One region of the Pseudomonas sp. H1_D05 genome, then DNA from elsewhere that is predicted to be linked to it. Evidence: predicted binding sites of a transcription regulator. Region 1 holds the regulator's gene; each other region holds the start of a gene.

Region 1 (7,555 bases):
GACGACGTGACGCCGATCGACATGATCGGCCTGGAAGTCGGCTATCGCCTGATTCCGCTGGTGGATCGTAACCAGGGCGGGCAATTGCTGGCGCGGATCAAGGGCGTGCGCAAGAAGCTCTCGCAGGATCTGGGCTTCCTCATGCCGACCGTGCACATCCGCGACAACCTCGATCTGGCGCCGAGCGCCTATCGCCTGACCCTGATGGGCGTGATTCTCGCCGAAGCCGAGATCTATCCAGATCGCGAACTGGCGATCAACCCGGGCCAGGTGTACGGCACGCTCAACGGTATCAACGCCAAAGATCCGGCTTTCGGCCTCGAGGCGGTGTGGATCGAAATCAGCCAGCGCGCCCAGGCACAATCGCTCGGTTACACCGTGGTCGACGCCAGCACCGTGGTCGCGACGCACTTGAACCAGATTCTGTACAAGCACTCCAGCGAGCTGATCGGCCACGAAGAAGTGCAGCAACTCATGCAATTGCTGGCCAAAAGCTCGCCGAAACTGGCAGAAGAGCTGGTGCCGGGTGTGGTCACGTTGTCGCAGTTGCTCAAAGTGCTGCAAGCGCTGCTCGCCGAACACGTGCCGGTGCGCGATATCCGCAGCATTGCCGAAGCCATCGCCAACAACGCCGCGAAGAGTCAAGATACCGCCGCGCTGGTGGCTGCTGTGCGGGTCGGCGTATCTCGCGCCATCGTCCAAAGCATTGTAGGCACTGAGTCGGAGCTGCCTGTGATCACCTTGGAACCAAGGTTGGAACAAATATTGCTCAATAGTCTGCAGAAGGCAGGACAAGGCTCGGAAGAGGGCGTTCTGCTGGAGCCAAGCATGGCCGAGAAGCTGCAGCGTTCGCTCATCGAAGCGGCGCAGCGTCAGGAAATGCAAGGTCAGCCGGTGATCCTTTTGGTCGCCGGCCCGATCCGCGCGATGCTTTCGCGCTTTGGCCGCCTCGCCGTCCCTGGACTGCATGTGCTGGCCTACCAGGAAATACCGGACAACAAGCAAGTGACCATCGTTGCGACAGTAGGGCCCAACGGCTGAGGTAGTGGTTTATGCAAGTTAAGCGTTTCTTTGCCGCCGATATGCGTCAGGCCATGAAGCTGGTTCGTGATGAGCTGGGCGCTGATGCCGCCATCATTGGCAACCGCCGCATTGCCGGCGGTGTCGAGCTGACGGCGGCACTGGATTACAAATTGTCGGCGCTGGCGCCACGGGTTCCGAACATGGAGCTCGAGGACGAACTGCGCAAGACCCAGTCGCGCATCGTCACCGCTCAGGCCGAGTTGAGCCTGCGTGGCGAAGCCGATGGCAATAGCAATCGCCAGATTTTCGCCGGGCTGCCGTTGACCGCCGGCCTGCCGCTGACCGCCGCTGAACCGCTGACCGAGCCGACTTACGCCGCTCCGGCGCGTCCGGCCCCGGCACCTGCGCAGTCCTCCGGTGGTATCGATCCGCGTGCACTGGATTCGATGCGCTTTGAATTGAACAGCCTGCGCGAGCTGATGGAAGTTCAGCTCGGCACCCTGGCCTGGAATCAGCTGCAAGGCAGCCGTCCGGCGCAAGCCAACCTGTATCGCCGTCTGCAACGTATCGGCCTGTCCGGCCCGTTGTCGCGCGATCTGCTGGCGATGATCACTGATATCGAAGAACCGCGTCAGGCTTGGCGCATGCTGCTCGCGCATCTGGCCCGGATGATTGCCGTACCGGAAGTCGAGCCACTGGAAGAGGGCGGTATCATTGCCATGGTCGGTCCTGCCGGCATGGGCAAGACCACTACACTCGCCAAGCTGGCCGCGCGTTATGTGCTGAAATACGGCGCGCAGAATGTCGCGCTGGTGAGCATGGACAGTTTCCGTATCGGCGCTCAGGAACAACTGAAGACGCTGGGCCGCATTCTCAATGTGCCAGTGACCCATGTCGATCCGGGCCAATCGCTGGTGCAAGCGCTGGATCCACTGCTGCGCAAACGCGTGGTATTGATCGATACTGCCGGCCTGCAAGCCAGCGATCCGGCCCTGCGCATGCAGCTGGAAAGTCTGGCCGGGCGTGGCATTCGTTCAAAAAATTATCTGGTCTTGGCAACCACCAGCCAGAAACAGGTTCTAACCGCCGCTTATCACAGTTACAAGCGTTGCGGGCTTGCCGGCTGCATCCTGACTAAACTGGATGAAACGGCCAGCCTTGGCGAAGTGTTGAGCCTGGCGATCAGTCATGAATTGCCGGTCGCGTACCTGACCGATGGCCCACGGATTCCGGATGATTTGCATCTGCCGCGCCGTCATCAACTGGTCAGCCGCGCCGTCAGCGTGCAAATGCAGGAAGAACCCAGCGAAGAAGCCATGGCTGACATGTTCGCTGATATCTATCACAGCCCGACCAAGCAGGTAGGCTGAGGTATTCATGAACAGTTTTTGTACCTACATCGATGGTCTGCCATGCATTGTTCCGGTTGTGAACGCGCAGCCAGTAATGTGGCCTCCGTCTATGCAAGACAAGGTAAAGAAATAACATGGGCAGCATGCATCCCGTACAGGTGATCGCGGTGACCGGCGGCAAAGGTGGCGTCGGCAAGACTAACGTGTCAGTGAACTTGTCGCTGGCGCTGGCAGAGCTTGGCCGTCGGGTCATGCTGCTGGACGCCGACCTGGGTCTGGCGAACGTTGACGTATTGTTGGGGCTGACCCCTAAACGCACGCTGGCCGACGTCATCGAAGGCCGGTGCGAGCTGCGCGACGTGCTGTTGCAAGGCCCTGGTGGCATTCGCATCGTGCCGGCGGCGTCCGGCACCCAGAGCATGGTGCACCTGAGCCCGGCGCAACATGCCGGCCTGATTCAGGCGTTCAGCGACATCGGTGACAATCTCGATGTACTGGTGATCGATACCGCTGCGGGTATTGGTGACTCGGTAGTCAGTTTTGTTCGCGCCGCGCAAGAAGTGTTGCTGGTGGTCTGCGATGAGCCGACCTCGATCACTGACGCCTACGCGCTGATCAAACTGCTCAACCGCGATTACGGCATGAACCGCTTCCGCGTCCTCGCCAACATGGCGCAGAGCCCGCAGGAAGGGCGCAACCTGTTCGCCAAGTTGACCAAGGTCACGGATCGCTTCCTTGACGTGGCCCTACAATACGTCGGCGCCGTGCCTTACGACGAAAGCGTGCGTAAAGCGGTGCAGAAGCAGCGCGCGGTGTACGAAGCCTTTCCGCGTTCCAAGTGCGCGCTGGCGTTCAAGGCGATCGCGCAGAAGGTCGACACCTGGCCGCTGCCCGCCAACCCGCGTGGCCACCTTGAGTTTTTCGTCGAGCGCCTCGTGCAGCAAACGGCAGGGCCCGTGCTATGACCGCAAGCGGTATGAACTACTACAAGAAGTCGGCACGTGACGCGCAGTACGAGTTGATCGAGCGTTACGCGCCACTGGTCAAACGCATTGCCTACCACTTGCTGGCGCGCTTGCCGGCGAGTGTGCAGGTCGAAGACCTGATCCAGGCCGGGATGATCGGCCTGCTTGAAGTCTCGACCAAATACGACGCCAGCAAAGGCGCCAGTTTCGAAACGTACGCGGGCATACGAATCCGCGGCGCGATGCTCGACGAAGTGCGCAAAGGGGACTGGGCGCCACGCTCGGTTCACCGCAATACCCGTATGGTCAGCGACGCGATTCGCTCAATTGAAGCTAAAACCGGCCGTGATGCTAAAGATCACGAGGTTGCGGCCGAACTCCAATTGAGTCTCGACGATTACTACGGGATTTTGAATGACACCTTGGGCAGTCGCCTGTTCAGTTTCGACGACCTGTTGCAGGACGGCGAACACGAAGGGCTGCACGAGGATGGCGCGAGTGCTCATATGGAGCCGTCACGCGATCTGGAAGATGAACGTTTCCAGGCAGCGTTGGCGGACGCGATTGCCAATTTGCCGGAGCGTGAGCGACTGGTGTTGGCGCTGTACTACGACGAAGAGCTGAACCTCAAGGAGATCGGTGAAGTCCTTGGCGTCAGTGAATCGCGGGTCAGCCAGTTACACAGCCAGTGCGCGGCCCGTTTGCGGGGGCGTTTGGGGGAGTGGCGAGCGCGCTGAAGGCAGTGTGGGGACACTGCGAACGAGGCTGGTGCGGTGATGAACGGCACCGGTCTTGCTCTGTTGTGCTCCAGACAGTCTTCGAGTGCTACGCCGGAATGATTGAAATGGCGCGTCCAGGTGCTGGGCGCGTTTAAGACTGCTTGGAGGTCGAATTGGACAAGAACATGAAAATCCTCATCGTTGATGACTTCTCAACGATGCGGCGGATCATCAAGAACCTGCTGCGTGATCTGGGGTTCACCAACACTGTCGAGGCGGATGATGGCGTGACTGCCATTCCAGTGCTCAACAGCGGAAGCATCGACTTTCTGGTAACGGACTGGAACATGCCGGGCATGACCGGTATCGACCTGCTGCGTCACGTGCGTGCCGATGAAAAACTCAAGCACTTGCCAGTGCTGATGGTGACTGCAGAAGCCAAGCGCGAGCAGATCATTGAAGCCGCTCAGGCTGGTGTAAACGGCTACGTAGTCAAACCTTTCACGGCTCAGGCGTTGAAAGACAAAATCGAGAAGATTTTCGAACGCATCGGCTGATGAACGCGCGGGGGAGCTATGGAGCATAACGAATCTTCACAGGGCGATTTCGAGTCGACCCTGAAAAAACACGCGGTCGAACTGGTCGAAAGCCTTGAAAAAGGCAGGTTCGGCGACGCTGTGCAACTGATCCATGAGCTCAATCAGACCCGTGACCGTGGCCTGTACCAGGAAGTCGGCAAGCTCACACGTGAACTGCACAGTGCGATCGTCAACTTCCAGATCGATCCGAACATGCCGCAGGCCGAGGAAGTGTCGCAAATCACCGACGCCACCGAACGCCTGGGCTATGTGGTCAAGCTGACAGAAGCCGCGGCCAACCGCACCATGGATCTGGTGGAAAGCGCCACGCCGGTGGTCAACAGTCTGGCTGATGAAGCGCAGACCTTGAGCGCCGATTGGGGTCGCTTCATGCGTCGCGAGGTCGGGGCTGAAGAGTTCCGCGAGCTGGCGCGCCGGGTCGACGGTTTTCTGTCACGCAGCAGCACGGACAACCGTGCGGTGTCGAGCAATCTCAACGACATCCTGCTGGCCCAGGATTACCAGGACCTGACCGGTCAGGTGATCAAGCGTGTGACCCAACTGGTCACCGAAGTCGAAAGCAATTTGCTCAAACTCGTGCTCATGGCCAGTCAGGTCGACCGCTTTGCGGGCATCGAACATGACCGCGCCGCGATGCTTGCAGAAAAAGATCCACAAAAACATCTCTCGCAGGGTGAAGGTCCGCAGATTCATGCCGATAAACGAGAAGACGTTGTGTCCGGTCAGGACGATGTGGACGATTTGTTATCCAGCCTCGGATTCTAGAGTTGTGGAATTTTAGGTTTTTTGGGTTTTTAGACCTGTAGGAGCACCCCATTAATGAGCTTCGGCGCCGATGAAGAGATCCTTCAGGATTTCCTGGTTGAGGCCGGCGAGATTCTTGAGCAACTGTCCGAACAACTGGTCGAGCTGGAAAGCCGTCCGGATGACGCAGATCTGCTCAACGCAATTTTTCGCGGTTTCCACACTGTAAAAGGGGGCGCCGGCTTCCTTCAGCTCAACGAGTTGGTGGAGTGCTGTCACATCGCCGAAAACGTGTTCGACATCCTGCGCAAGGGTGAGCGTCGCGTTGATGCAGAACTGATGGACGTTGTCCTCGAAGCACTGGACGCGGTGAACAGCATGTTCACTGAGGTTCGTGAGCGTGCACCGATCACCGCCGCTACCCCGGAACTGCTGGCCGCCCTGGCGCGTCTGGCCGAACCGCAATCGGCGGACGCCGCCCCGGCATCGCCGGTGGCCGAGATGATCGAAGAACTGGTCGTTGAAGGCGACTCGTCGGGCGACATCACCGATAACGAATTTGAACAACTGCTGGACTCGCTGAACGCCGTCAAGGCTGAAGCTGAAGCCCCGGCCGCTGTTGCACCTGCGCAAACGGCGGCTGAAGCCGCGAGCGACGAAATCACTGACGCCGAGTTCGAGTCGTTGCTCGATCAGTTGCATGGCAAAGGCCAGTTCGCGGCGGATGCCGTGGCACCGACCGCAGCGGCTCCAGCAGCCCCGGCGGCGGGCGACAGCTCGGATATCACCGACGACGAATTCGAAGCCCTGCTCGATCAACTGCATGGCAAGGGCAACTTTGCCGTTGAAGCACTGGAATCAGCAATTGCCTCGGCACCGGCTGCGCCAGCCGCGCCGGCAGCCGCCGCAGCCGGCAGCGATCTGATCAGCGATCACGAGTTCGAATCGCTGCTCGACGAATTGCACGGCAAAGGCAAGTTCACTGACGTTGGCGCCGCGACTGCCGGCGCTGCTTCCACGGTGGCTGCGCCTGCCGCCAAGGCTGCGGCCGCTCCGGCTGCTGCGCCAAAGGCAGCTCCCAAGCCTGAGCCGAAAGCCGAAGCGCCGAAACCGGCTGCCGCTGCTGCACCGGCTCCGGCCCGTGCTGCCGCCGCACCGCCGCCAGAAAAACCGGCGAGCGAAGCCGAAACCACCGTGCGCGTCGACACGGCCCGTCTCGACGAAATCATGAACATGGTCGGCGAGTTGGTGCTGGTGCGTAACCGTCTGGTGCGCCTGGGCCTCAACAGCGGCGACGAAGCCATGTCCAAGGCCGTGTCGAACCTCGACGTGGTCACGGCTGACTTGCAGACCGCGGTGATGAAGACGCGGATGCAGCCGATCAAGAAGGTCTTCGGGCGCTTCCCGCGTCTGGTTCGCGACTTGGCTCGTCAGCTGAAGAAAGAGATCAACCTGGAACTGGTGGGTGAAGAAACCGACCTCGACAAAAACCTTGTCGAGGCCCTGGCCGACCCGCTGGTCCACTTGGTGCGCAACGCGGTCGACCACGGCATCGAGTCGCCGGAAGAGCGCGAGGCATCGGGCAAGGCCCGTGGCGGTCGTGTTGTTCTGGCCGCCGAGCAGGAAGGCGACCACATCCTGTTGTCGATTTCCGATGACGGCAAAGGCATGGACCCGAACGTCCTGCGCGCCATCGCGGTAAAGCGCGGCGTGATGGACAAGGACGCAGCCGATCGCCTGAGCGATACCGAGTGCTACAACCTGATCTTCGCCCCGGGTTTCTCGACCAAGACCGAGATCTCCGACGTGTCCGGCCGCGGTGTCGGCATGGACGTGGTGAAGACCAAGATTTCCCAGCTCAACGGTTCGATCAACATTTACTCGACCAAGGGCCGGGGCTCGAAGATCGTCATCAAGGTACCGCTGACCCTCGCGATCATGCCAACCCTGATGGTCATGCTCGGCAATCAGGCGTTTGCGTTCCCGCTGGTCAACGTCAACGAAATCTTCCACCTCGACCTGTCGACCACCAACGTCGTCGACGGTCAGGAAGTGGTGATCGTGCGGGACAAGGCGCTGCCGTTGTTCTACCTCAAGCGCTGGCTGGTCAGCTCCGCCGCTCACGAAGAGCAGCGTGAAGGCCACGTGGTGAT
Region 2 (7,555 bases), 3.1 Mb from region 1:
CGGGCCGGTGGTTCCGGATCTGTATCGAAGATTCAGCCAATTTGGATCGAGTGCCATTCCTCCTCCAAGTGATTTCAATCCAGATCTTTTCAGTGCCAAACAACAAAGTCTGCTCAACGAAGTATTCGACGTTTATGGCCAGTTTTCGGCGTGGAAACTACGTCAGTTGACGCATGAAGAAGCCCCTTGGCGTAGAAACTTCAAGGAAGGGGAGTTCAGCCGAGAAATTCCCGCCTGTGAGATGGAGGAGTATTTCCGGGAGCATTTGGTGAACTGAAATGGCCAAGTTCAAACGCAGGGAGCGCGATGCGGCAATTACAGTAACGGCACGGACGTCCACTATCGAAATAGATTCATCGGAAGCGCGACCTCCGGTTTTCTCATTTGAGTATTTGCAGAATGGCTGGTGCATTCAAGATTGCGAGGCCGTCGAACGGTCGAAAATGCTTGAGCGTCTGAGGATTCTGGGAAGAATGCCGTGGAGAGAATTGCGCAGAGAGCATAGGCATCGATATGGCTGTGAAACAATTGAGAGAAACAGTCTGAAAGTGGGAATTCCTGCTTTTTTGACAGGTGATGTCAGATTGCTTGTGTTTCGGGCTTTTGAACGTGTAGCGATGGTGGGATACAAGAGCCATCGGATTTTTTATGTCGTGTGGATTGATCGAGAATTTAAGCTCTATAAGCATTAAACAAAAAAACCGGCCCACGTGGCCGGTTTTTTTATGCGCGGGATTCACCCGACAACCCTCAATCAGTCGTCGAAATCTTCCCAGCCGCCCATCTGTTTCCAGCGGTTGACGATGCCGCAGAACAGCTCAGCGGTTTTCTCGGTGTCATAACGCGCCGAGTGCGCCTCGCGGCCGTCGAAATCGATGTCGGCGGCCTGGCAGGCTTTCGCCAGTACGGTTTGACCGTATGCCAGACCAGCCAGCGTCGCGGTGTCGAAGCTGGAGAATGGGTGGAACGGGTTGCGTTTCATGTCCAGACGCGCAACGGCTGCGTTCAGGAAGCCAAGATCGAAGCTGCTGTTGTGCCCGACCAGAATCGCGCGCTTGCAGCCATTGGCCTTCAGCGCCTTGCGAATGCCACGGAAGATGTCGGTCAGCGCGGTCTCTTCGCTGACAGCCATGCGCAGTGGATGGTCCAGCTTGATTCCGGTGAACTCCAGCGCCGCTGCTTCGATGTTGGCGCCTTCGAACGGCTCAACGCGGAAGAAGTAGGTGTGATCCGGGTATACAAAACCCTTTTCATCCATGGCGATGGTGGTCGCAGCAATCTCCAGCAACGCATCGGTGGCCGAGTTGAAGCCGCCGGTTTCTACGTCAACGACAACCGGCAGGTAGCCGCGAAAGCGTGCTGCCATCGGGTGGCGGGAACCGCCACCACCACTTTGACCGTCCAGTTCGTCGTCGAAATGGTCTTCACTCACGCGTGTTCCTCCAGCAGGCGCCAGCGCAGTTTTTCACCGGCGCGCAGCGGGATAACGGTCAGCTCGCCAAACGGCAGGCTGGTCGGGGCGGTCCATTCTTCACGAACCAGGGTGATGCGATCGGTGTTCGCCGGCAGGCCGTAGAAACGCGGGCCGTTGAGGCTGGCGAAGGCTTCGAGTTTGTCCAGCGCATTACGCTGTTCGAAGGCTTCGGCGTACATCTCGATGGCGGCGTACGCGGTGTAGCAGCCGGCACAGCCGCAAGCGGCTTCCTTGGCGTGCTGGGCGTGCGGCGCCGAGTCCGTGCCGAGGAAGAACTTCGCGCTGCCACTGGTGGCGGCGTCGAGCAGGGCTTCCTGGTGCGTATTGCGCTTGAGGATCGGCAGGCAATAGAAGTGCGGCCGAATCCCGCCCACCAGCATGTGGTTGCGGTTGTACAGCAGGTGATGCGCGGTGATGGTCGCGCCTACGTTGGCCGAAGCCTCGTTGACGAACTGCACGGCGTCACCGGTGGTGATGTGTTCAAACACCACTTTCAGCGTCGGGAAGCGCTCGACCACGCGGCGCATGTGCTCGTCGATGAAGATCTTTTCGCGGTCGAACACATCGACGTCGCCACGGGTGACTTCACCGTGGATCAGCAACGGCATGCCGACTTCGGCCATGGCTTCCAGTGCCGGGAAGATCTTGTCGATGCTGGTTACCCCGGAATCGGAGTTGGTGGTCGCGCCGGCCGGGTACAGCTTGGCTGCGTGCACAAAACCACTCGCCTTGGCTTCACGAATTTCTTCGGGCTGGGTGCGGTCGGTGAGGTACAGCACCATCAGCGGTTCGAAGCGACTGCCGGCCGGGCGGGCAGCGAGAATCCGCTGGCGATAGCCGTCGGCTTCGGCGGCGTTGCGCACCGGTGGTACCAGGTTGGGCATGATGATGGCGCGGCCAAAAGTGCGCGCAACATCGGCAACGGTATTGGTCAACACGGCACCATCGCGAAGATGAATGTGCCAGTCGTCGGGACGCAGCAGGGTCAGGCGGTCGGACATGAGGGGATTCCAGGCGGGTCAAACTGAGGCGAATGCTACCGGAAAAGACTCTTGCAGGCACTCGCTATCAAGTTTTGCCGGAACCTTCCGATATCCCGTAGGTATGCCGTAAACATAGTGTGAATCGGTCTTTGTGTTTCAGAAGCCAATGGAGCCTCCCGTGCGCCAGCGTTATTTAGCCTTGCTCAGTGTGTTTGCCAGCCTTCCGGCGATGGCGCTCACGTACCAGACCCGTCTGGAGAACATTGAGTGGACGGTCGCCGGCGACAAGTTCGAATGTCGTCTGACCCAACCGATCACTGATTTCGGCTCGGGTGAGTTCGTGCGCAAGGCCGGCGAGCAGGCGATATTCCGTCTGAACGCCTACAACGCCATGCTCGGCGGCGGCTCTGCAACGTTGCTGGCAGCGGCTGCGCCTTGGCAGCCGGGCCGTGGTGACATCAATCTGGGCTCTGTAAGGCTCGGCAGCGGCAACGTTTTGTTCAGCAGTTCGCAGTCCCAGGCCGGCGGTTTGATCAGTGGCCTGCTGGACGGTCGCAGCCCGGTCGTACGGCGCGCTTCAGGCGATGGCCGTGTCTCTGAAGTACGCCTGTTGCCGGTCAAGTTCAGCAAAGCCTTCAATGATTACCAGACATGTGTGGCGAAATTGCTGCCGCAGAATTTCGACCAGATCAAACAGTCGCAGATCGGCTTCCCCGGCGAAGGCGTTGACCTGGATCCTGCCGCTAAAGCCAAGCTGCAAGTGATGCTCGAATACATGAAGGCCGATCCGACGGTCAATCACATCGAACTCGACGGCCATTCCGACAACAGCGGTAATCGCCTGACCAACCGTGAACTGTCGCGCCGCCGCGCGCTGGCGGTGGTCGACTTCTTCAAGGCCAACGGCATTCAGGAATCGCAGATCACCGTGCGTTTCCATGGCGAGCAATATCCCATTGTGCCGAACACCAACGCGGCCAATCGCGCGAAGAACCGTCGGGTCAATGTCAAACTGGCGCGCGTGGCGCCGGTCGCGGCTCCGGCACCGCAAGCGAGCACGCCAGCCAATACTGCGGCGACTTCCTGACCCGCCGGTCATCGTCGCGCTCTCGACAGATTCTGTCGCTTTGTCGTCTTAAGCTGTCGCGCCTCTGTAAATTATCGCGTTTGGGCGGTAGACTCCTCGGCTTTCCGTAGAACCCCGTGGAGTGATGGCATGGCGGACGTAAACAAGGTCGTTCTGGCGTATTCCGGCGGCCTGGACACTTCGGTGATCCTCAAGTGGCTGCAGGATACTTATAACTGTGAAGTGGTGACCTTCACCGCTGATCTCGGTCAAGGCGAAGAGGTCGAGCCGGCCCGCGCCAAGGCTCAGGCCATGGGCGTCAAAGAAATCTACATCGACGACCTGCGCGAAGAGTTCGTGCGTGATTTCGTGTTCCCGATGTTCCGCGCCAACACCGTTTACGAAGGCGAGTACCTGCTGGGTACTTCCATCGCGCGTCCGCTGATCGCCAAACGTCTGATCGAAATCGCCAACGAAACCGGCGCTGACGCCATTTCCCATGGCGCCACCGGCAAGGGTAACGACCAGGTGCGTTTCGAACTGGGTGCCTACGCGCTCAAACCAGGCGTGAAAGTGATCGCGCCTTGGCGCGAGTGGGACCTGCTGTCCCGCGAGAAGCTGATGGACTACGCCGAGAAGCACGCGATCCCGATCGAGCGTCACGGCAAGAAGAAGTCCCCGTACTCGATGGACGCCAACCTGCTGCACATCTCCTATGAAGGCGGCGTGCTGGAAGACACCTGGACCGAGCACGAAGAAGACATGTGGAAATGGACCGTCTCCCCGGAGAACGCTCCTGACAAAGCGCAATACCTGGAACTGACCTACCGCAACGGCGACATCGTTGCACTGGACGGCGTCGAAATGACTCCGGCCACCGTGCTGGCGACGCTGAACAAGATCGGTGGCGCTCACGGTATCGGCCGTCTCGACATTGTCGAAAACCGTTACGTCGGCATGAAGTCCCGTGGCTGCTACGAAACCCCGGGCGGCACTATCATGCTGCGCGCTCACCGCGCCATCGAATCGATCACCCTGGACCGCGAAGTCGCTCACCTCAAAGACGAGCTGATGCCGAAATACGCCAGCCTGATCTACACCGGTTACTGGTGGAGCCCAGAGCGTCTGATGCTGCAGCAGATGATCGACGCTTCGCAGGTCAACGTGAACGGCGTTGTGCGCCTGAAGTTGTACAAAGGCAACGTGATCGTTACCGGCCGCAAGTCCGACGATTCGCTGTTCGATTCCAACATCGCGACCTTCGAAGAAGACGGCGGTGCTTACAACCAGGCTGATGCCGCGGGCTTCATCAAGCTCAACGCGCTGCGCATGCGCATTGCTGCCAACAAGGGCCGCAAGCTGTTCTAAGCGTTCTGGTCTGAAGCGTAATGAAAAGGGCGGCCTTGTCATCGAGACAAGGCCGCCCTTTTTGCATGATTCTTTGTTTGCGTCTGATTGAAGCCTGTTCCTGATCTTGGCATCTGTGGCTACGACTCATCTTTCATGCCCGTCCCAGCAACGTTACCGCCTGTGTGCAAAGGTTATAAACAATACAAATCGTTTTGCCTGAGCCTTTCCTGACGTGCCTGATCTTCAGCAATGAATGCTGCGTCAGTAAAACATCCGATACATGATTGGAAAGAAACACCACCACCCGGGGAGTTTTCCGGTCCAGGTTCCGGATGTTTTCCAGAATCGTGGCTAACTCTCTCGATGCATCGACACCCCGAACGTCGATGAGGTGCAGGTCACTGACCCACGCGGGCAACTGAATGTTGTGCTGAACAATCAGGTTCGGTTTTGAGTTGATGGCCGATGGCGGGTCAGGCGCGTTGTGGACTTTGCACGCGTCCTTGCATTCGGTTGGGCCTGACTCGCTTGGCACGATACAACTTGATAGTCCAAATGCCCCTTGCGTGGCTGGCTCCAAGGGCGGTGTATTTCGTTTGTTCTCGCGATCGTTGTTATCGATTACTTTAAGAAAGTTTTTGTCCTTGCCGAAGTCCGAGGGTGAGTAGAGGGAACGGTAGTTAAAGTTTAAAGTTATAAAAAATAGAAACAGCAAGTAGAACGGAAAGCTGATCAGAAACCATACGTAGATCTCTCTGTCCTTGTTGTCTAGAAAAGGCAGCGAAATGGCGGCTGATGTTTCCGAAATAGCTGCAAATATGGCAATTACCGTCATTGGGTTAGTGATTTTGTTTTTTATTTTCAGCATGCTTGTACTCTTGTGTTTGATCTGTCTCGTTGGTGGTAAGTATGTGTGGATTGAGTAGCTTGGTAATCGGCTTTCAAATACTTGTATTTATAGCAAAAGTATTGTGTTAGGTATAAATATCTTGTTTCAAGTGTTTATAGCGGGTTTGAAGTTGTGAGGTTGGTGTGTCGGCTGTTGCATGGTGTTTCGGGTTGATAATCAAAGTTCTCGGCCGAGCGCAGATTTGCACGTGTCATGGCCGTTCGGGCATAGTGAAACTCAGCGACAAGGCATGATTTCTGTGTCGTTAGTCGTAGTCTGTAACTAGTTAGAAGCGAAATATTTCCGTGAGTGGAGAAGGAAATAACGTCGGATGTTTACTGGGGGTAGCGGCTTTTTGTAGGAATAGTCCGCAATGACTGTAGGGTATGTCTCTCGATGCAGGTGCGTGTTAACACTGGCATGCCATAGAGCAAGTGACTGGGCTATTGTGCGTGTTCTAAAAATTCGAACAGCGAAACTGGACTTGCCCATGAATAAAGTGCTGATCGTGGATGATCACCCTGTCATTCGTCTTGCGGTACGTATGCTGATGGAACGTCATGGCTACGAAGTCATCGCAGAAACTGATAACGGTGTGGATGCGTTACAACTTGCTCGAGAACAAATGCCGGATATTGTCATTCTGGATATTGGAATACCAAAGCTTGATGGTCTGGAAGTTATCGCGCGCCTGACTACGACGGCCATGCCTATTAAAGTTCTGGTGTTGACCTCCCAGGCTCCCGGGCACTTTTCAATGCGCTGTATGCAGTCGGGAGCGGCCGGCTATGTCTGTAAACAACAGGACCTGACCGAGTTGCTCAGTGCGATCAAGGCGGTATTGTCGGGCTATAGTTATTTTCCCAATCAGGCTTTGCATACAGTCCGCACCAGTCTGGGCAATGCCAGTGAAGCCGACATGGTGGATCGTCTGTCCGGTCGGGAAATGATGGTGTTGCAGCAGTTGGCGCGAGGCAAGACAAACAAGGAAATTGCCGATGGCATGTTTTTGAGCAACAAAACCGTAAGCACCTACAAGACGCGCTTGTTGTTGAAGCTCAATGCGCGATCCCTGGTTGATCTGATCGAGTTGGCGCAGCGTAATGGTCTGGTCTGAATGTATCGATGGCTGACAGGGTGATGGGCCGGTCGAACTCAGCTAGCCGCAGAAAGTGAAAAGCCTCCATTTCGGGAGGCTTTCAAATATCAGTCATCAAAATCGTAATCGGCCAATTGCTTTTGCAGTCGGCGCTCCTCAAGCAGGTTATCGATCGTACGGCGCTTGCTGAGATTGGTCTTGGCGACTTCGACCACAGGTTCGGTGTCCTCAGTTTCCGCAGCGATATCATCATCTACATCAAGTGGCTCTTTGTCGCTACTCATCAGCTAACTCCCGGCTAAGAATGCCTTTGGCGCTCCTTATATCGATATTCCTGCGGCGGGTAAAAAAGATTTTTTCAATCGACTTATCAATTATTCCAATAGCCGGTCAATCGTCCGAAGTTTTGTCCTTGTACTCGCACAGGTCTTCGATCCGGCAACTGCCGCAGCGTGGCTTGCGGGCCAGACACACATAACGGCCATGAAGTATCAGCCAGTGATGAGAGTCGAGAAGGAATTCTTTGGGTACAAACTTCATCAGCTTCTTTTCCACTTCGACCACGTTTTTACCCGGTGCAATGCCGGTGCGGTTGCTGACCCGAAAGATATGAGTGTCGACGGCCATGGTCAGTTGGCGGAAAGCCGTGTTGAGTACGACGTTGGCAGTCTTGCGGCCCACTCCCGGCAGGGCT
Region 3 (7,555 bases), 2.0 Mb from region 1:
GCAGCATCAGGTTTTCCGGCCGCGCACCGCGCCAGGCGTAGATCGACTGGTCGTCGTCGCCGACCACGGTGAACTGGTTGCGCTTGCCGATGAGCATTTTTACCAGCAGGTATTGGCTGGCGTTGGTGTCCTGGTATTCGTCGACCAACAGGTAACGGACCTTGTTCTGCCACTTTTCGAGGATGTCGGCATGTTCTTCGAAGAGTTTTACCGGCAGCAGGATCAGGTCGTCGAAGTCCACCGCGTTGAACGCTTTCAGCGTGCGCTGGTAGTGGGTGTAGACGATGGCGGCGGTCTGCTCCTTGGGATTGCGCGCGTTCTCCAGCGCCTGAGGCGGCAGGATCAGGTCGTTTTTCCAGGCGCCGATCATGTTCTTGATCTCGTCGACGCCGTCGTCCCCCGCGTATTCCTTCTGCATGATGTCGGTCATCAGGGCTTTGACGTCGGTCTCGTCAAAGATCGAGAAACCGGGTTTGTAGCCCAGCCGCACGTGTTCCTTGCGGATGATGTTCAGACCGAGGTTGTGGAACGTGCAGACGGTCAGGCCGCGACCTTCGCCGGCGCGCAGCAGGGTGCCGACCCGCTCTTTCATCTCGCGCGCGGCCTTGTTGGTAAAGGTCATGGCGACGATGTACTGGGCGCGGATGCCGCAGTTCTGGATCAGGTGCGCGATTTTGCGCGTGATCACGCTGGTCTTGCCGGAGCCAGCACCGGCGAGCACCAATAGAGGGCCGCCGACGTAGTTCACGGCTTCTTGCTGCCGGGGATTGAGTCGGGACATACGAAAATTCGGGAGTCGTTGACGAAATGGGCCGGCATTTTAACAGGCTCAGCGATTTGTGCTGCTCTCTCCGACTTGTGACGTACCACGCGATTCAAATTTGCCGGTTTTGTTACTTTCGCGGAGGATGCGCGGTGATTTTGCGGCTAATGTTCTCATTCGTGACACAAAATAACGTTTTGATAACCGTTGTCATTTGGTCATTGAACGGCGCAACGGCATAATGCCCCGCCCACATCATTGCAGAGTCTAGGGAGCTAGCTTGTCTACGCCTGTCGAACCCTTGCGTTTGCTGCTACTGGCCGAAGAGCCAGCGTGGACAGCGTTATTGCGTGAGTGTCTGGCTCCGATGGGGAGCGCGGCGGTGCTGATCAGCGCGCCGAGCTGGGATTCGGTCAGCAGTTTGTTCGAAGACAACCGCCATGCGGTGTTGTTGACCCTTCCGGCATTGCAACCGGCACCGGGCCGTTGCAGCCTGCCGACGGTCTTGCTGCTGGAACATGAACCGGACACCGCGCCGGTTGGCGTCAGTGACTGGCTGGTGTTCGACGCCCTCGACGCCGGCATGCTGCGCCGCTGCCTGCGCCATGTGCGCGAACGCGGCGTTCTCGAAAACACCCTGCAACGCCTCGCCGAGCAGGATCCGCTGACCGGCATCGCCAACCGTCAGGGTTTCCAGACCTTGCTTGCTGCGCGCCTCGCGGAAAACGACGGTCGCGGCCTGGCCCTCGGGCATCTCGATCTCGACAACTTCCGCCACGCCAACGATGCGCTTGGCCATCAGGCGGGCGATCGCTTGATCCTGCAAGTGGTCGCACGGCTGAAAAGTCAGCTCGAAGCCGGTGATCAACTGGCGCGGCTGGGCAGCGACGAATTTGCACTGCTGATCGACACCCGCCGTGCACCGCAGCGCGCCGAGTGGATGGCCGAACGCATCACCGAAGCGCTCGCCGAACCGTATTGGGTCGATGGCGAAAGCCTGCTGATCGGCTCCAGTCTCGGCATCGCCCACGCCCGTGCGCAGGGCGGCGCTGATCCGCTGATGTGGCACGCCCACATCGCCATGCAGCAGGCCAAGAGCACCCAGGGCTGCACCTTCCATATCTTCAACGAACGCATCAACCGCAATGCGCGGAGCATGGCCGACCTCGAAAGCGAGTTGCGCCGAGCGTTGCGTCGCGATGAGCTGGAGTTGCATTACCAGCCACGCCTGAATCTTGAGGATGGCCAGATTGTCGGCCTCGAAGCGTTGGTGCGCTGGCGTCATGGCGAGCGCGGTTTGCTGCCGCCGAGTGAATTTGTCCCTTTGGCCGAGCAGAGCGGTTTGATTGTGCCGCTGGGTTACTGGGTGATTTCCCGGGCCTTGCGTGACATGCAGGCGTTGCGCGAGCGCGGACTGCCGGCGTTGCACATGGCGATCAATCTGTCATTTCGTCAGTTTCAGGACAGTCAGTTGTTGCCGACGCTGAGCCGGTTGATTGCCGAGCGTGGCGTTGAGGCCCAGTGGCTGGAATTCGAACTGACTGAAACCGCCGTGATGCGCCGTAGCGATCTGGTCAAGCAGACCATGGACGCTCTCGGCCGTCTCGGTGTGCGCTTCTCGCTGGATGACTTTGGCACCGGGTTCTCGTCGTTCGTGCACCTCAACAGCCTGCCGATCACCTTGTTGAAGATCGACAAAAGCTTTGTCGGCGGCATGGAGCAGCGCGAAGAGAACCGCAAACTGGTGCACGCGATGATCAATCTCGCGCACAACCTGCATCTGGAAGTGGTGGCGGAGGGGGTGGAAACCCCTGAACAGCTAGAACTGTTGCGCGGGTTTGGTTGCGATCAGGTGCAGGGTTATCTGATCAGCCGGCCGTTGCCGTTGGCGGAGTTGGTTGAATATCTAACCTTCGGCTCAAGCCAACAGTCAGCCCTCGAAATCGTGAGCTGAACGCATAACCCTGTGGGAGCGAGCTTGCTCGCGAAGGCTGCGACACATTCAATACACATGTGTCAGGTACACCGCTTTCGCGAGCAAGCTCGCTCCCACAGGGGAACTTCATTCAGGTTGAGGGATGTTGAAGCCCCGAGATTGCGGCTCCAGCCGAATCATCCGCTTCATCTTCCATTCAAACGCCAGCGTCAAACTCACCGCCGCACACGCCAGGCCCAGCGCCAATCCCCACCAGACACCCGTCGGCCCCCAGTTCAAATGGAACGCCATCCACCATGCCGCCGGTGCGCCAATCAGCCAATAGCAAGCGAGCCCGACCAGAAACGTGGTCTTTGCATCCTTGAGGCCACGAATGCAACCCATGGCAATCGTCTGCGTGCCGTCGAACAGCTCGAACCACGCCGCCACTGCCAGCAGGCTCACCGCCAGGCGAATCACCTCGGCAAACGCCGGATCATTGTGATCGAGGAACAACCCGACCAACTGGTTCGGCAACAGCCAGAACACCATCGCGAATCCCAACATCACCACCGCGCCAAAGACGATCCCGACCCGTCCGGACATCCGCGCATCACTCAGTTGCCCGGCGCCGTAATGCTGGCCGACGCGCATGGTGATCGCGTACGACATCCCCGCCGGCACCATGAACGCCACCGAGACAATTTGCAGGGCAATCTGGTGCGCGCCCAATTGCGTGCTGCCCATGGTGCCCATGCACAACGCCGCGAAGGCGAACAAACCGACTTCCACCGCGTAGGTGCCGCCGATTGGCAGGCCGAGGCGCCACAGTTCTTTGAGATATTGCCGGTTGGGCCGCGACAAGCCTTCGCGCAATGGATAAGCGTCATAGGCCGGATGCCGGCGAATATGCCAGGCCAGCGCCAACGCCATGCAATTGGCGACAATCGCTGTGACCAGGCCGATGCCCGTCAGGCCCATTTTCGGCAGACCGAACATGCCGGTGATCAGCGCGTAATTGAGCAGGAAATTCGCCACCGTGCCGGCCAGGCTGATGACCATCACCGGTGTCGCCCGGCCGATTGCACTGGTGAAACCGCGCAGGGCCATGAAGCTCAGGTAGCCGGGCAGGGCGAAGGGCAGGGCAATCAGGAATTGCCCGGCCGCGTTGACGTTGGTTTCGGTCTGGCCGAACAGCAGCAACACCGGTTTCAGGTTCCACAGCAGCAACCCGGCGCCCAGCGCCATCAGCCACGCCAGCCACAATCCGGCCTGGGTCAGACGCGCAGCGCCAATGATGTCGCCGGCGCCCTTGCGAATCGCCACCAATGTGCCGACCGCTGCAATCACGCCGATGCAGAAAATCGACACGAACGAATAAGTCGCCGCACCGAGACCGCCGCCCGCAAGCGCTTCAGGACTCAGGCGCGCCATCATCAACGTGTCAGTCAGCACCATCAACATGTGCGCCAACTGTGAAGCAATCAACGGCCCTGCCAGCCGCAGAATGGCCCAGAGTTCGGTACGCACAGGATGCTGCATGGTCATCACCACTCAATTTCAGAGGGAACAGGAGACCGTCGATTCTCGGCGCTTGGCGGGCTTTGCACAAAGGGATAAAAAGGATGGGTGGCATGATTAAAACTCATCCTGAGTAAACGGTTTAAGATTGGCTTTATCCCGCTATCGGAGCTTTCTGCATGTCTCGTCGTCTTCCTCCCTTGTATGCCTTGCGCGCATTTGAAGCGGCGGCGCGACATAGTTCGTTCACCCGGGCTGCCGAGGAACTGTCGATTACCCAGAGTGCGGTAAGTCGGCATATTCGGACCCTCGAAGATCACTTCGCCTGTCGGCTGTTTCATCGCAGCGGGCGCAATCTGCAACTGACCGAAGCGGCGCGGTTGCTGCTGCCCGGGATCCGCGAAGGCTTCAGTGCGCTGGAGCGGGCCTGCAATACCTTGCGTGCCGAGGACGACATTTTGCGCATGAAAGCGCCCTCGACCCTGACCATGCGCTGGTTGCTCGCGCGCCTGAGTCGCTTCCGTCATTTGCAGCCTGGCAACGAAGTGCAACTGACCAGTGCGTGGATGGACGTCGATTCGGTGGACTTTAACGATGAGCCGTTCGACTGCGCGGTGCTGTTGAGTGACGGGCATTTTCCGCCGGATTGGGAGGCGAGCCTGCTGTTTCCTGAAGAGCTGATTCCGGTGGGGGCGCCAAACCTGCTGAATGATCAGCCGTGGGATCTGGCTCGACTGGCTTGCACCGAATTACTTCACCCGACACCGGACCGTCGCGATTGGCGCAGTTGGCTGGAACACATGGGGCTGTCCGATCAGGTGTCACTCAAGGGTGGGCAAGTGTTCGATACCCTCGAATTGGGCATGATCGCGGCGGCGCGCGGGTACGGTGTATCGATGGGCGACCTGTTGATGGTCGCCGAAGATGTGGCGCAGGGAAGGCTGAGCCTGCCGTGGCCAACCGCGGTCGCCAGCGGCTTGAATTACTACCTTGTGTGGCCAAAGACCCGCCCGGGAGGTGAACGTTTGCGCCGTCTCAGCGACTTTCTGCAAAGCGAAGTCCGCGCCATGGAGTTGCCGGCGGTTGCGCGCTTGAGCTGAAACGTTAGAGCCGCCACAATGCCGGCCTTGTGCCATAACCTTGTTTTCCGCTCAAGTATTTGGATCCACCGCCGAATACGTGCTTGTGGAACCGTCGTGCCGGTATCCACGATTCACCCACACAACCAGAAAAATTTCCGAGTCGAGATCAAGGAGGATCCCGTGGCTCGGCCAGGAGCTGTCCATGTCTCAACCTCGCGCTCGGATCGCCTCGCAGCTGGGCCTCGCGCTCGCTGTAATACTGGCGATAGTTATCAGTGGCAGTACGGTGTTCGCCTTGCGTTCGCTGGACTCCGCCAACCTCGCCACCCGTGAAGAGCATCTGGCCAGTGAGGCGCGGCTGCTGGCCGACCAACTGAGCACCTTCCACGGCACGCTGCGTGAAAGCACCCAGCGCCTGAGCGGGCTGTTCGAGAAGCGCTTTAGCGCAGGTCTGAGCATTCACCCGAGTGAGCCGGTGAATGTTGCCGGCACCCAGACCCCGGGCCTGCACCTGGGCAGCGAAGTGCTGAACAACAACTTCAAGGAAGTCGACGAGTTCAAGCAGATGACCGCCGGCGTCGCCACACTGTTCGTGCGCAGCGGCGAAGACTTCATCCGCGTCAGCACTTCGCTGACCAAACAGGATGGCACCCGTGCCATCGGCACCTTGCTCGATCACGCGCACCCGGCCTACGCGAAGTTGATGGCGGGGCAGGGTTACGTCGGTCGCGCCTTGCTGTTCGATCGCTCCTACATGACCCAATACACCCCGGTGCGTGATGGCAGCGGCAAGGTGATTGCGGTGCTGTTCGTCGGCTTCGATTACACCGACGCGCAGAACATCCAGTTCGATAACCTCAAGCGCTTCCGCATTGGCCAGAGCGGTTCGCTGGCGTTGCTCGACGAGCAAAACAAATGGCTGGTCGCGCCAGCGGGGGTGCAGGCGCTGGATCAAGCCGTTCCGGTGATCAAAGGTTTGGCTGCAAAGCCGGGCAAGGGTGAGTTCTGGAGCGACACCTCGGAAGATTTCTACAGCATTGCCGTGCCGTTCGATGGCGGGCCATGGTCGGTCGTGGCGAGCATGCCGAAAGCCGAGATCCGCGCGGTGACCTGGAGCGTGGGTACGCAACTGGCCATTGGCAGTCTGTTGGCGATGCTGCTGGCGGTCGGATCTGTGGTCTGGCTGCTGCGCAGCAAACTGGCGCCTCTGGGGGATCTGGTGCGTCAGGCCGAGGCCTTGGGCGCCGGTGATCTGAGCGTTCGCCTGAACGTATCGAGCAACGATGAAATCGGTCAGTTGTCGCGCGCGTTCAACCAGATGAGCCAGGCGCTGTCGACCATGGTCGAGCACATCCGCCGCTCTTCGGAAGAGGTCAATAGCCGTGCCCAGGCCCTGTCCGGTTTGTCCGGTGGTGCGTATGAAGGCATGGAGCAACAATCTGGCGAAATCACCAGCATGGCCGGCGCGGTGGAAGAGTTCAGTGCGACGTCGTTGAACATCGCCGACAACATGGGCGCGACCCAGCGTCTGGCGCAGGAAAATGCCCAGCAAACGCAGATTGGCCGCAGCTCGATGGAAGAAGCGTCGTCCTCGCTGGAGCAAATCGCTGGCGCCCTGAACAGCACCGCCACCGTGATCAACACCCTCGGTCAGCGCTCGCAGGAAATCGGCGGCATCGTGGGTGTGATCACCTCGATCGCCGAGCAGACCAACCTTCTGGCACTTAACGCAGCAATCGAAGCTGCCCGTGCTGGTGAGCAGGGTCGTGGCTTTGCTGTGGTGGCCGATGAAGTGCGCAGCCTGGCTTCGCGCACCCGTCAGGCGACCGACGAGATTTCCAGCATGATCCACAGCATCCAGCAGGAAACCGGCAACGCGATCAGCACCATGGAGCAGGGCAATGTGCTGATGCAGGAAGGCTTGTCGCGCAACGCCAACGTTGCGTCGGCGCTGGCGCGTATCGATGAGCAGAGCCGTTCGGCGGGGCAGCAGTTTGCTGCGATTACCACGGCCACTCAGGAGCAGAGCAGCACTGCGACCTTGTTGAGCAGCAACTTGCAGAGCATTGCGTTGGCGAACAGTGAGCAGCGTGAGGTTGTGTCGAACCTGGCGGTGACGGCTAAAGAGCTGGAGAAACTGGCGGCGGATTTGCGTTCCGAGGTTGATCGCTTCCGTTGATACAGCCTTGATATAGCTTTCGCGAGCAAGCTCGCTCCCACATTTTCCGGGGTAGCTCACAAATTGTGTGAACACCCGAAAACCTTGTGGGAGCG
Region 4 (7,555 bases), 1.2 Mb from region 1:
CCAGTGACGGAGGGAAAAACCTCAGTGGCACCAATACCTATGCCAACGAAGGCCCGATCGGCTTTCTTGGGCAAATAGAGTAACGGCACCACCGAGTCGTATCCGCCTTTTCGCAGACGTGTGAAAAGGCGGATCAGTGGCTCACATCATGTTCAGGCTTTTGGCAGCGCCAGGCCTTGACCCATCTGCACTGGCGAACCCGCCACCAGCTCTTGCGCCCATGTCACCTGATCCGGCCCGAACAGCACGATCGCGGTCGAACCCAGTTTGAAGCGACCCAGTTCGGCGCCTTTTTCCAGATGGATCGGCGCGCGGGCGGCTTCGTCGTAGCGGAAGGTTTTCAGCTCGCGCTTCGGTGGGGTGACCAGGCCGGCCCACACGGTTTCGATCGAAGCGACGATCATCGCACCCACCAGCACCACGGCCATCGGCCCGCGCTCGGTGTCGAAAATGCACGCCACGCGCTCGTTGCGGGCGAACAGTTCCGGAACGTTTTCTGCGGTGGTCTGGTTGACCGAGAAGATCCGGCCCGGGATGTAGACCATTTCGCGCAGGGTGCCGGCCAGCGGCATGTGCACGCGGTGGTAGTCCTTCGGCGACAGGTAAATGGTGGCGAAGTCGCCGCCCATGAACGGTGCAGCGTTAGCCGCATCACCGCCGAGCAGTTCCAGCACGCTGAAGCTGTGGCCCTTGGCCCGGAACACGCGACCGTGTTCGATCGGGCCAAGCTGGCTGACCGCACCGTCGGCCGGGCTGAGGATCGCGCCCGGGGTTTCGTCCAGTGGACGCGCGCCGTCTTTCAGGGCGCGGGTGAAGAAGGCGTTGAAGTGCTCGTAGGCAGTGAGGTCTTCGACCAGCGCTTGCGACATGTCCACCTGGTAGCGCTTGGCGAACCATTGGGTGAAGGCATTCTTGAACCAGCGCACGCGGCACTCGGCAATGCAGCCGGCCAGACGCGACAGCAGGTGATGAGGCAGCAGGTACTGGCTGAGGATAAACAGACGCTCTTTCATTAGTTGTCCTTAAAAACCTTAAATCTCGACTGGCGTGTCAGGGTGGTTGCCCCATTCGCCCCAGGAACCGGCGTAGCCCTTGACCCGCGGATAACCGAGGGATTTGGCCACCAGATAAGTGAAGCCCGACCGGTGATGGGTCTGGCAGTGGGTAATGATTTCTTTGTCCTTGGTGATCCCGAGGTCTTCGAGGATCTGCGGCATGTCTGTGCGAATGCGCAACTGACGGGCCTTGTCCATGCCGGCAGTCCATTCGAAATTGACCGCGCCGGGGATGTGCCCAGCCTTGGCGGCCAGCACTTTCTCACCGGAATACTCCAGCGGCCCGCGCGCATCCCAGATCGCCAGATCGGCAGCACCGAGGCGGCTTTGCAGGTATTCACGGGTCGCGGTCGGTTCTTCATGCAGGGTCAATGGCACAGGGCCGCCCACTGCAGGCGGAACCTGGATCGACATCGGCATGCCGGCCGCCAGCCACGCCGGCAGACCGCCGTCGACGTAGTGATATTTGTCGTGACCAATCACGTCGAGCAGCCAGATGAAACGCCCGGCCCAACCGCCGCCTTCGTCGTCATAGACCACGTAGACCGCATCTTTGCGATGGCCCAGCTCACCGAATAACGCTTCGAGATCGGCTTTCGCCGGTAGCAGTCCCGGCGCCGGCGGCTGGCCGAGCTGGGTGCGCTTGGGATCGACAAAGCGTGCGCCGGGAAAGTGACCTTCGGCATAACGGGCAGGGCTGGTCAGGTCCACCAGAATCAGTTCAGGGGAGTCGAGACGCGGGAGCAGGTCGCTCGCCTCGATGACGAGCGGCAAGCCAGAGAAGTCAGACATGTGAGGTCTCCAGAGCACAAAGGGGAGGATTGTAGCGCAGCCTCATCGGCCGCGGCTGCTAAAGCTGTGCAGGGCTTTTTCGATGCACTGTGCGGTTTTGCCAAAGGCTTGCACGGTGATATCAGCGAACGGCCCGCCGCCCTGATCGGCGACGGCAATCATGATCACCCGGCCGTTATTGACCAGGGAACGCAGGAACAGATGCTCGCCACGAAACAGGGTGCGCAGGCTCGCTGGCAGCAGAGCGGAGAACTGAGCGTTGTTCTCGGGATTGATCCGCACCTGCGCCTGTTGCGCGAGCAGCCGTTGCAAGACCTTGCTCTGGCTGACGACGAAATTCAGCGCCGCGGCTTCTTTCGGTAGCCCGGCGGTTTGATTCACGCGCAGATTGGACTGTGTGCGATCGGCCATCAGGATCATCACCCGGCGCATGCCGCTGGCAACCAGCGCATCGCGAGCGGCGACGGTCAGGCTCATGGCATTGGTGAAGCGGCTTGGCTCGGCTAATAGCTCGGCGCATTGCTGGCGCCATTGCGTCAGATCTTCCGAGGTTGGCGCAGCTGCGGGCAGCATGCCGGCTGGCAAACGATGGGTGCCCCATGGCCACAGCAACGAAACCGCCGGATGCCACAGGTCGGGCATCGCATGATGGCGTGCGCTGTTGGCGGCTTGCTGGTGCAACTGTTGTTGCACTTCATCCATGGAAATCTGCAGATAAAGGCTGGTCAGGTACTGCCAGCGTTCGCTGTGCGGACTGTCCCACGCCTGTTGCGCAGACAGTGCCAGGCCGTTGGCCAGCAGCACGGTGTTGGCCGGCTGGTTGAGCCAGCGGCGCAGGGTCGGGTCGTCATCGAGGCGGTTTTGCTGGCGCAACGGATGTTCGCTGTCGCGGGCGATGCGCAGCACTTTGACCAGTTCGCGCTGTTCACTCAGCAGCAGCTTATAACCCTGCTGCACCCAGATCGGCAGGTGCCAGACTTGCACCAGCGCCTCGGCGATTTTCAGCAGGCGTACGCCGAACAATTGCTTTTCGACCACGCGCGCCGATTCGCCCTTGTGGATAACCCGCAGTTCCCATTCTTCGAGCAATTGCGGATAAGTCAGCGCCAATGGCCACAGCGGCGACAAAAACAACAGGCTGCCCCAATGAATGTCCTGCCACAGCCGCGCCAGGCGACTGGCGAAAAAACCGTTGGCCTGTTGCGTCGCGTGCTGGCTGATCATCTGTAACTGGCGCAGGGCCTTGGGGATTTGCATCTGCGGTTCAGCCGGCAGGCGCGCGAGCAATTCTTCAGTCCGCGCCAGGCCGAGACGGTTGATCGCCACCTCGAGATTTTCCGCCGGTGCGGCCATGGTGCCGTGGGTGTGACGATTCGCCTCACGGATGATGCTCAAGGCCAGTGCCGGGCTGTCCTGCATCAGGTCGGCGATGTCGCGCAGCGAGCTGCGATTGTCGCGGATCGCCCGACAGACTTTGTCGTGAGCCTCTTGCGGCACGGGCAGCCGGACGCTGTCGAGCAGCTTGACCCAGCCGTCGAGCGTGGTCGGTTTTGCGTATGGGACGTTCGTTTCATTAGCCATGTCTGGACGGGATCTTCACTGACTGTAGACGCGCCCGGCATGGGCTAAAATTGGCTTTTCGCCTGAACTGGCTATAGTCTGGCGCAGTTTTGCCGATAAGTAGAAGAAGAGATTTTTTAACTTCCGAATATGACCTTGAACCCGACTTAAATAAGTACTTTCTACCTATGGCTAAAATTATCGGCATCATCGTCGTATTCGCGAGCGTGCTCGGCGGATACGTGCTCTCCCACGGCAAGATTGCCGCCCTGATCCAGCCCTTCGAGGTGATGATCATTGGTGGTGCGGCACTGGGTGCATTCCTCCAGGCCAACCCCGGTTACATGACGATGCACGTGCTCAAGAAATCCCTGAGCATGTTCAGTTCGCGCTTCAGCCACACGTTCTATCTGGAAGTGCTCGGGCTGATCTACGAGATCCTCAACAAGAGCCGCCGCGAAGGCATGATGGCCATCGAAGGCGACATCGAAGATGCCGCTGCGAGCCCGATCTTCGCCAAGTACCCGGCAGTCCTCAAAGACGAGCGCATGACCGCGTTCATCTGCGATTACCTGCGCATCATGTCGTCCGGCAACATGGCGCCGCACGAGCTGGAAGGCTTGTTCGACATGGAACTGTACAGCCTGAAAGAAGACCTTGAGCATCCATCTCATGCGGTGAACGGCATCGCCGATGCCATGCCCGGTTTCGGTATCGTCGCGGCGGTACTCGGTATCGTGGTGACCATGGCCTCGCTGGGTGAAGGCGATCAGAAGTCCATCGGTCTGCACGTTGGTGCGGCACTGGTCGGTACCTTCTTCGGTATTCTCGCGGCGTACGGTTTCTTCGGCCCATTGGCGCATTCCCCGGCTCATGATGCCAAGGAAGAGCTGAACGTCTACGAAGCCATCAAGGCCTCGCTGGTGGCTTCGGCTTCCGGCATGCCGCCTTCGCTGGCGGTCGAGTTCGGTCGCAAGGTTTTGTACCCGGCGCACCGTCCAAGCTTCGCCGAGCTGGAACAAGCGGTTCGCGGTCGCTAAGTCATGGAAAATAATCAGCCGATTATCATCAAGCGCGTCAAGCGCATAGCCGGCGGGCATCACGGCGGGGCGTGGAAAATCGCCTTCGCCGACTTCGCCACGGCGATGATGGCGTTCTTCCTGGTGTTGTGGCTGCTGTCCACCGCCACGCCCGAGCAGAAGATCGCCATCGCCGGTTACTTCAAAGACCCGGTCGGCTTTTCCGAAAGCGGCACGCCGTACATCATCGACCTGGGCGGCACGCCGACCCCGGCGCCGGAAAACACCCTTAACCCGGAAGTGAAATCGCAGCCGCAGCCTGACAAGGTTACGGTCGATACTGAACAGGTTGAAGGCATGGCCGAGCAGGTCGAGAAGGAGCGTCTGGAACTGCTGCTGCAAGAACTGCAGAACAAGGTCGACGAGAACCCGCAACTGCAGAAATTCAAGGATCAGATCCTCTTCGAGATCACTCCGAATGGCTTGCGCATCCAGATCATGGACGCCGAGAACCGGCCGATGTTCGACTCCGGTTCTGCACGCCTGAAACCGTACTTCGAAGACATCCTGCTGGCCATGGCCGACACCATCAAAGCGGTGCCGAACAAGATCAGTATCAGCGGCCACACTGATGCCAAGCCTTATATCGGTACCGGTGATTACGGTAACTGGGAGCTATCGGCCAACCGTGCCAACGCTGCCCGGCGTGCCTTGGTTGCCGGTAGCTATCCGGATGCGCAAGTGGCGCGGGTCGTCGGTTATGCCTCGTCGGCGCTGTTCGACAAGGAAAACCCGTTCAACCCGGTCAACCGTCGCATCGACATTGTGGTGTTGACCAAAAAAGCCCAGGCGGCCATCGAAGGTTCGCAAGGTGCGGATCCGGCGAAACCGGCGGATCAAGGTCAGAATGGTGCCGCTCCGGCAGCCCCAGTCGACCCGAATGCACTGCCGGCCGATCAGCAACCGGTGCCGGCGCACGAACTGCGCGAACGCCTGAACCTGTTCGACGACGCTGCGCCGAAACCGGCTGAGCCGGGGAGTGCGGGGCCTGCTCCCGCTGCTCCGCCAGTCACTGCACCGGCCCCCGCGCCGAAGCAGTGATCCACAAAAAGCCACGGTCTCCGTGGCTTTTTTGTATCTGCCTGCGTCGCAATGAGCAGTCGCAGTATTCGCAATCACGGAAGATCAGTAATGGAAAGACTCAAAGCCTATTTTCAGCGGCACGGCAACGCACCCTTCAAGTTTGGCGAGGGGCGGGTCAGTGGCTATATATCAGCCACCCTCGGGCTGTTGAGCCTGTTGGCGGTACTCTGCTTTCTCTTCCCGGAATGGCTGACCACGGCTGAACTGCGCAAGGTCTATGACGAGCAATTTGCGCGTACCACGCTGTTGCTCGGTCTGGTGCTGTCGTTCAGTCTCGGCACCCTGAATATCCTGCTCAACACGCGCAAACGTCTGGGGATTACCGGATTGGTGGCGTCGGGGCTGGCAGTGTTTCTGGGCGGTACCAATGTCCAGGTCAGCGCGATCGGGCAGACGCCGTACTCGCTCGGCCTGGACTGGTTTGTGCTGGCGCTGCTGGTGTCGGCCATCGTGTTCATTCCTCTGGAAAAGCTCTACTCCAAGGACCCCGAGCAAAACATCCTGCGCCCGCACTGGCGCACCGACCTGACCTACTTTTTCGTCAGCCACATGCTGGTGCAGTTCATCCTGATCTTCATCACCGCCTCGTCGAGTTACATCGCCGGCTGGGCGATGTCGCCGGGCTTGCAGGCCAGTGTCCAGAGCTTGCCACTGGTGGTGCAGTTTCTGCTGGCGATACTGGTCGCCGATCTCGGTCAGTACTGGCTGCACCGGCTCTACCATGTAGTGCCATGGCTGTGGCGCATTCACGCGGTGCATCACTCCAGTACGCACATGGACTGGCTCGCCGGCTCCCGCGTGCACTTCATTGAAATCCTGCTGACCCGCACTGGCGTGCTGGTGCCATTGATGCTGCTGGGCTTCGCGCCGCAAGCGTTGAATGCCTATGTAATCCTGGTCGGTGTTCAAGCGGTACTGGCCCACGCCAACGTGCGAATCAACGGCGGCTGGCTGAACTACCTGATCGTGCTGCCGCGCTATCACCATTGGCACCACGCCCGGCACAAGGACTACATCTACAAAAACTACGCGATCCACACGCCGCTGGTGGATATGCTCTTCGGTACGTTCAAGCTGCCGCCAAAGGAATGGCCGGTGCGTTATGGCGTGTTTGGCAAGGAGCTGCCGGGCGGGATTGTGCGTCAGCACCTGTATGCGTTTCGCCAGCCTGAGCCAAAGGTAGTTGTGCCAAAACCGCCGGCCAGCGTGTGAGGCAAAAAAAAGCCGCGAGATGATCGCGGCTTTTTTACGTCTGTCAGAACCCGCGCCGAATCCGGTTCTTCAGTTGTTCGTGGAAAATCTCGGCGTTGCGCTTATAGGTGCCGCTAAAGGATTCATTGCTCGAATCCAGCGTCATCGAGCGTTTGTTCGACACTTCCTCGCGATACGCGTCGATAAAGAAATTCAGATCACTGTCCGTGCTCAGCTTCGGCCACTTATCCAGATACAGCGGCAGCTCCGTCGGCCCGGTCTTGAACGAGCAGATCCGCCGGTTGCTGATGGTCGCTTCGCCAATTTCGAACGGCACCCACCACGATAACGCAGTCTTTTCCGAGACCACTGCCAGCAGGTGCGTGCATTCGGTGATGTTGCGGGTGATGACCCCAGTGATGTCGTCGGTGGTCTGCGACTCGGGGTCGAGCACGTCGAGGTAGGTTTTGATGTTGGCCTGGATCAGGCGGCTATTGATGGCGATGGCGTGGGCGCGATCCATGTGGCGGTAGCTGATGAATACGGGCATCAGAAGTGTCCTTTTATGGCGAGTTCGCGGTAGTAGGCGCCGAGGGCGGTGAGGCGGCAGCCGGTGGAGTTGATGGCGGCGTAGTACATGTGTTCGGCGTCCACGGGCTCGATCAGGCTGTGGCGATTGCACATTTGCAGTTGCTTGAAGATGTCGCCGTGCTCGGGGTTGAACAGCGCTTCGGTGGGCTCGTAGCTGGGGTCGAGTCTGAAAACGAAGCTCGGTTCCGGGAACCAGTCCTTGAG

Evidence for each region. Region 1 encodes FliA, which starts transcription of late flagellar genes. Its sites were predicted from a motif close to CTAAAGTTTNNNNNNNNNNNGCCGNTAA; they were not measured.
Region 2: AB4O11_RS02370 (flagellar protein MotY) is a predicted target of FliA. The motif match lies at 2,542-2,569, and genes of this name have one in related genera.
Region 3: AB4O11_RS07490 (methyl-accepting chemotaxis protein) is a predicted target of FliA. The motif match lies at 5,350-5,377, and genes of this name have one in related genera.
Region 4: motA (flagellar motor stator protein MotA) is a predicted target of FliA. The motif match lies at 3,500-3,527, and genes of this name have one in related genera.

The regions. Positions count from the first base shown of each region.
Region 1 covers NZ_CP162825.1:3,654,006-3,661,560, forward strand. The annotation lists gene flhA (flagellar biosynthesis protein FlhA) at 1-1,041, shown strand, start outside; gene flhF (flagellar biosynthesis protein FlhF) at 1,053-2,393, shown strand; gene fleN (flagellar synthesis regulator FleN) at 2,510-3,340, shown strand; gene fliA (RNA polymerase sigma factor FliA) at 3,337-4,077, shown strand; gene AB4O11_RS16510 (chemotaxis response regulator CheY) at 4,245-4,616, shown strand; gene AB4O11_RS16515 (protein phosphatase CheZ) at 4,635-5,423, shown strand; gene AB4O11_RS16520 (chemotaxis protein CheA) at 5,478-7,555, shown strand, end outside.
Region 2 covers NZ_CP162825.1:512,214-519,768, reverse strand. The annotation lists gene AB4O11_RS02390 (Panacea domain-containing protein) at 1-277, shown strand, start outside; gene AB4O11_RS02385 (hypothetical protein) at 279-692, shown strand; gene rnt (ribonuclease T) at 755-1,432, opposite strand; gene pyrC (dihydroorotase) at 1,429-2,475, opposite strand; gene AB4O11_RS02370 (flagellar protein MotY) at 2,636-3,544, shown strand; gene AB4O11_RS02365 (argininosuccinate synthase) at 3,674-4,891, shown strand; gene AB4O11_RS02360 (hypothetical protein) at 5,025-5,741, opposite strand; gene AB4O11_RS02355 (response regulator transcription factor) at 6,253-6,879, shown strand; gene AB4O11_RS02350 (PA3496 family putative envelope integrity protein) at 6,969-7,145, opposite strand; gene nth (endonuclease III) at 7,252-7,555, opposite strand, start outside.
Region 3 covers NZ_CP162825.1:1,625,161-1,632,715, reverse strand. The annotation lists gene rep (DNA helicase Rep) at 1-781, opposite strand, end outside; gene AB4O11_RS07505 (putative bifunctional diguanylate cyclase/phosphodiesterase) at 1,044-2,717, shown strand; gene AB4O11_RS07500 (NorM family multidrug efflux MATE transporter) at 2,826-4,220, opposite strand; gene AB4O11_RS07495 (LysR substrate-binding domain-containing protein) at 4,379-5,299, shown strand; gene AB4O11_RS07490 (methyl-accepting chemotaxis protein) at 5,484-7,460, shown strand.
Region 4 covers NZ_CP162825.1:2,454,699-2,462,253, forward strand. The annotation lists gene AB4O11_RS11085 (lectin OAA family protein) at 1-83, shown strand, start outside; gene asd (archaetidylserine decarboxylase) at 153-1,013, opposite strand; gene rhdA (thiosulfate sulfurtransferase) at 1,032-1,847, opposite strand; gene AB4O11_RS11100 (HDOD domain-containing protein) at 1,890-3,428, opposite strand; gene motA (flagellar motor stator protein MotA) at 3,596-4,447, shown strand; gene motB (flagellar motor protein MotB) at 4,451-5,527, shown strand; gene AB4O11_RS11115 (sterol desaturase family protein) at 5,618-6,781, shown strand; gene AB4O11_RS11120 (toll/interleukin-1 receptor domain-containing protein) at 6,825-7,310, opposite strand; gene AB4O11_RS11125 (caspase family protein) at 7,310-7,555, opposite strand, start outside.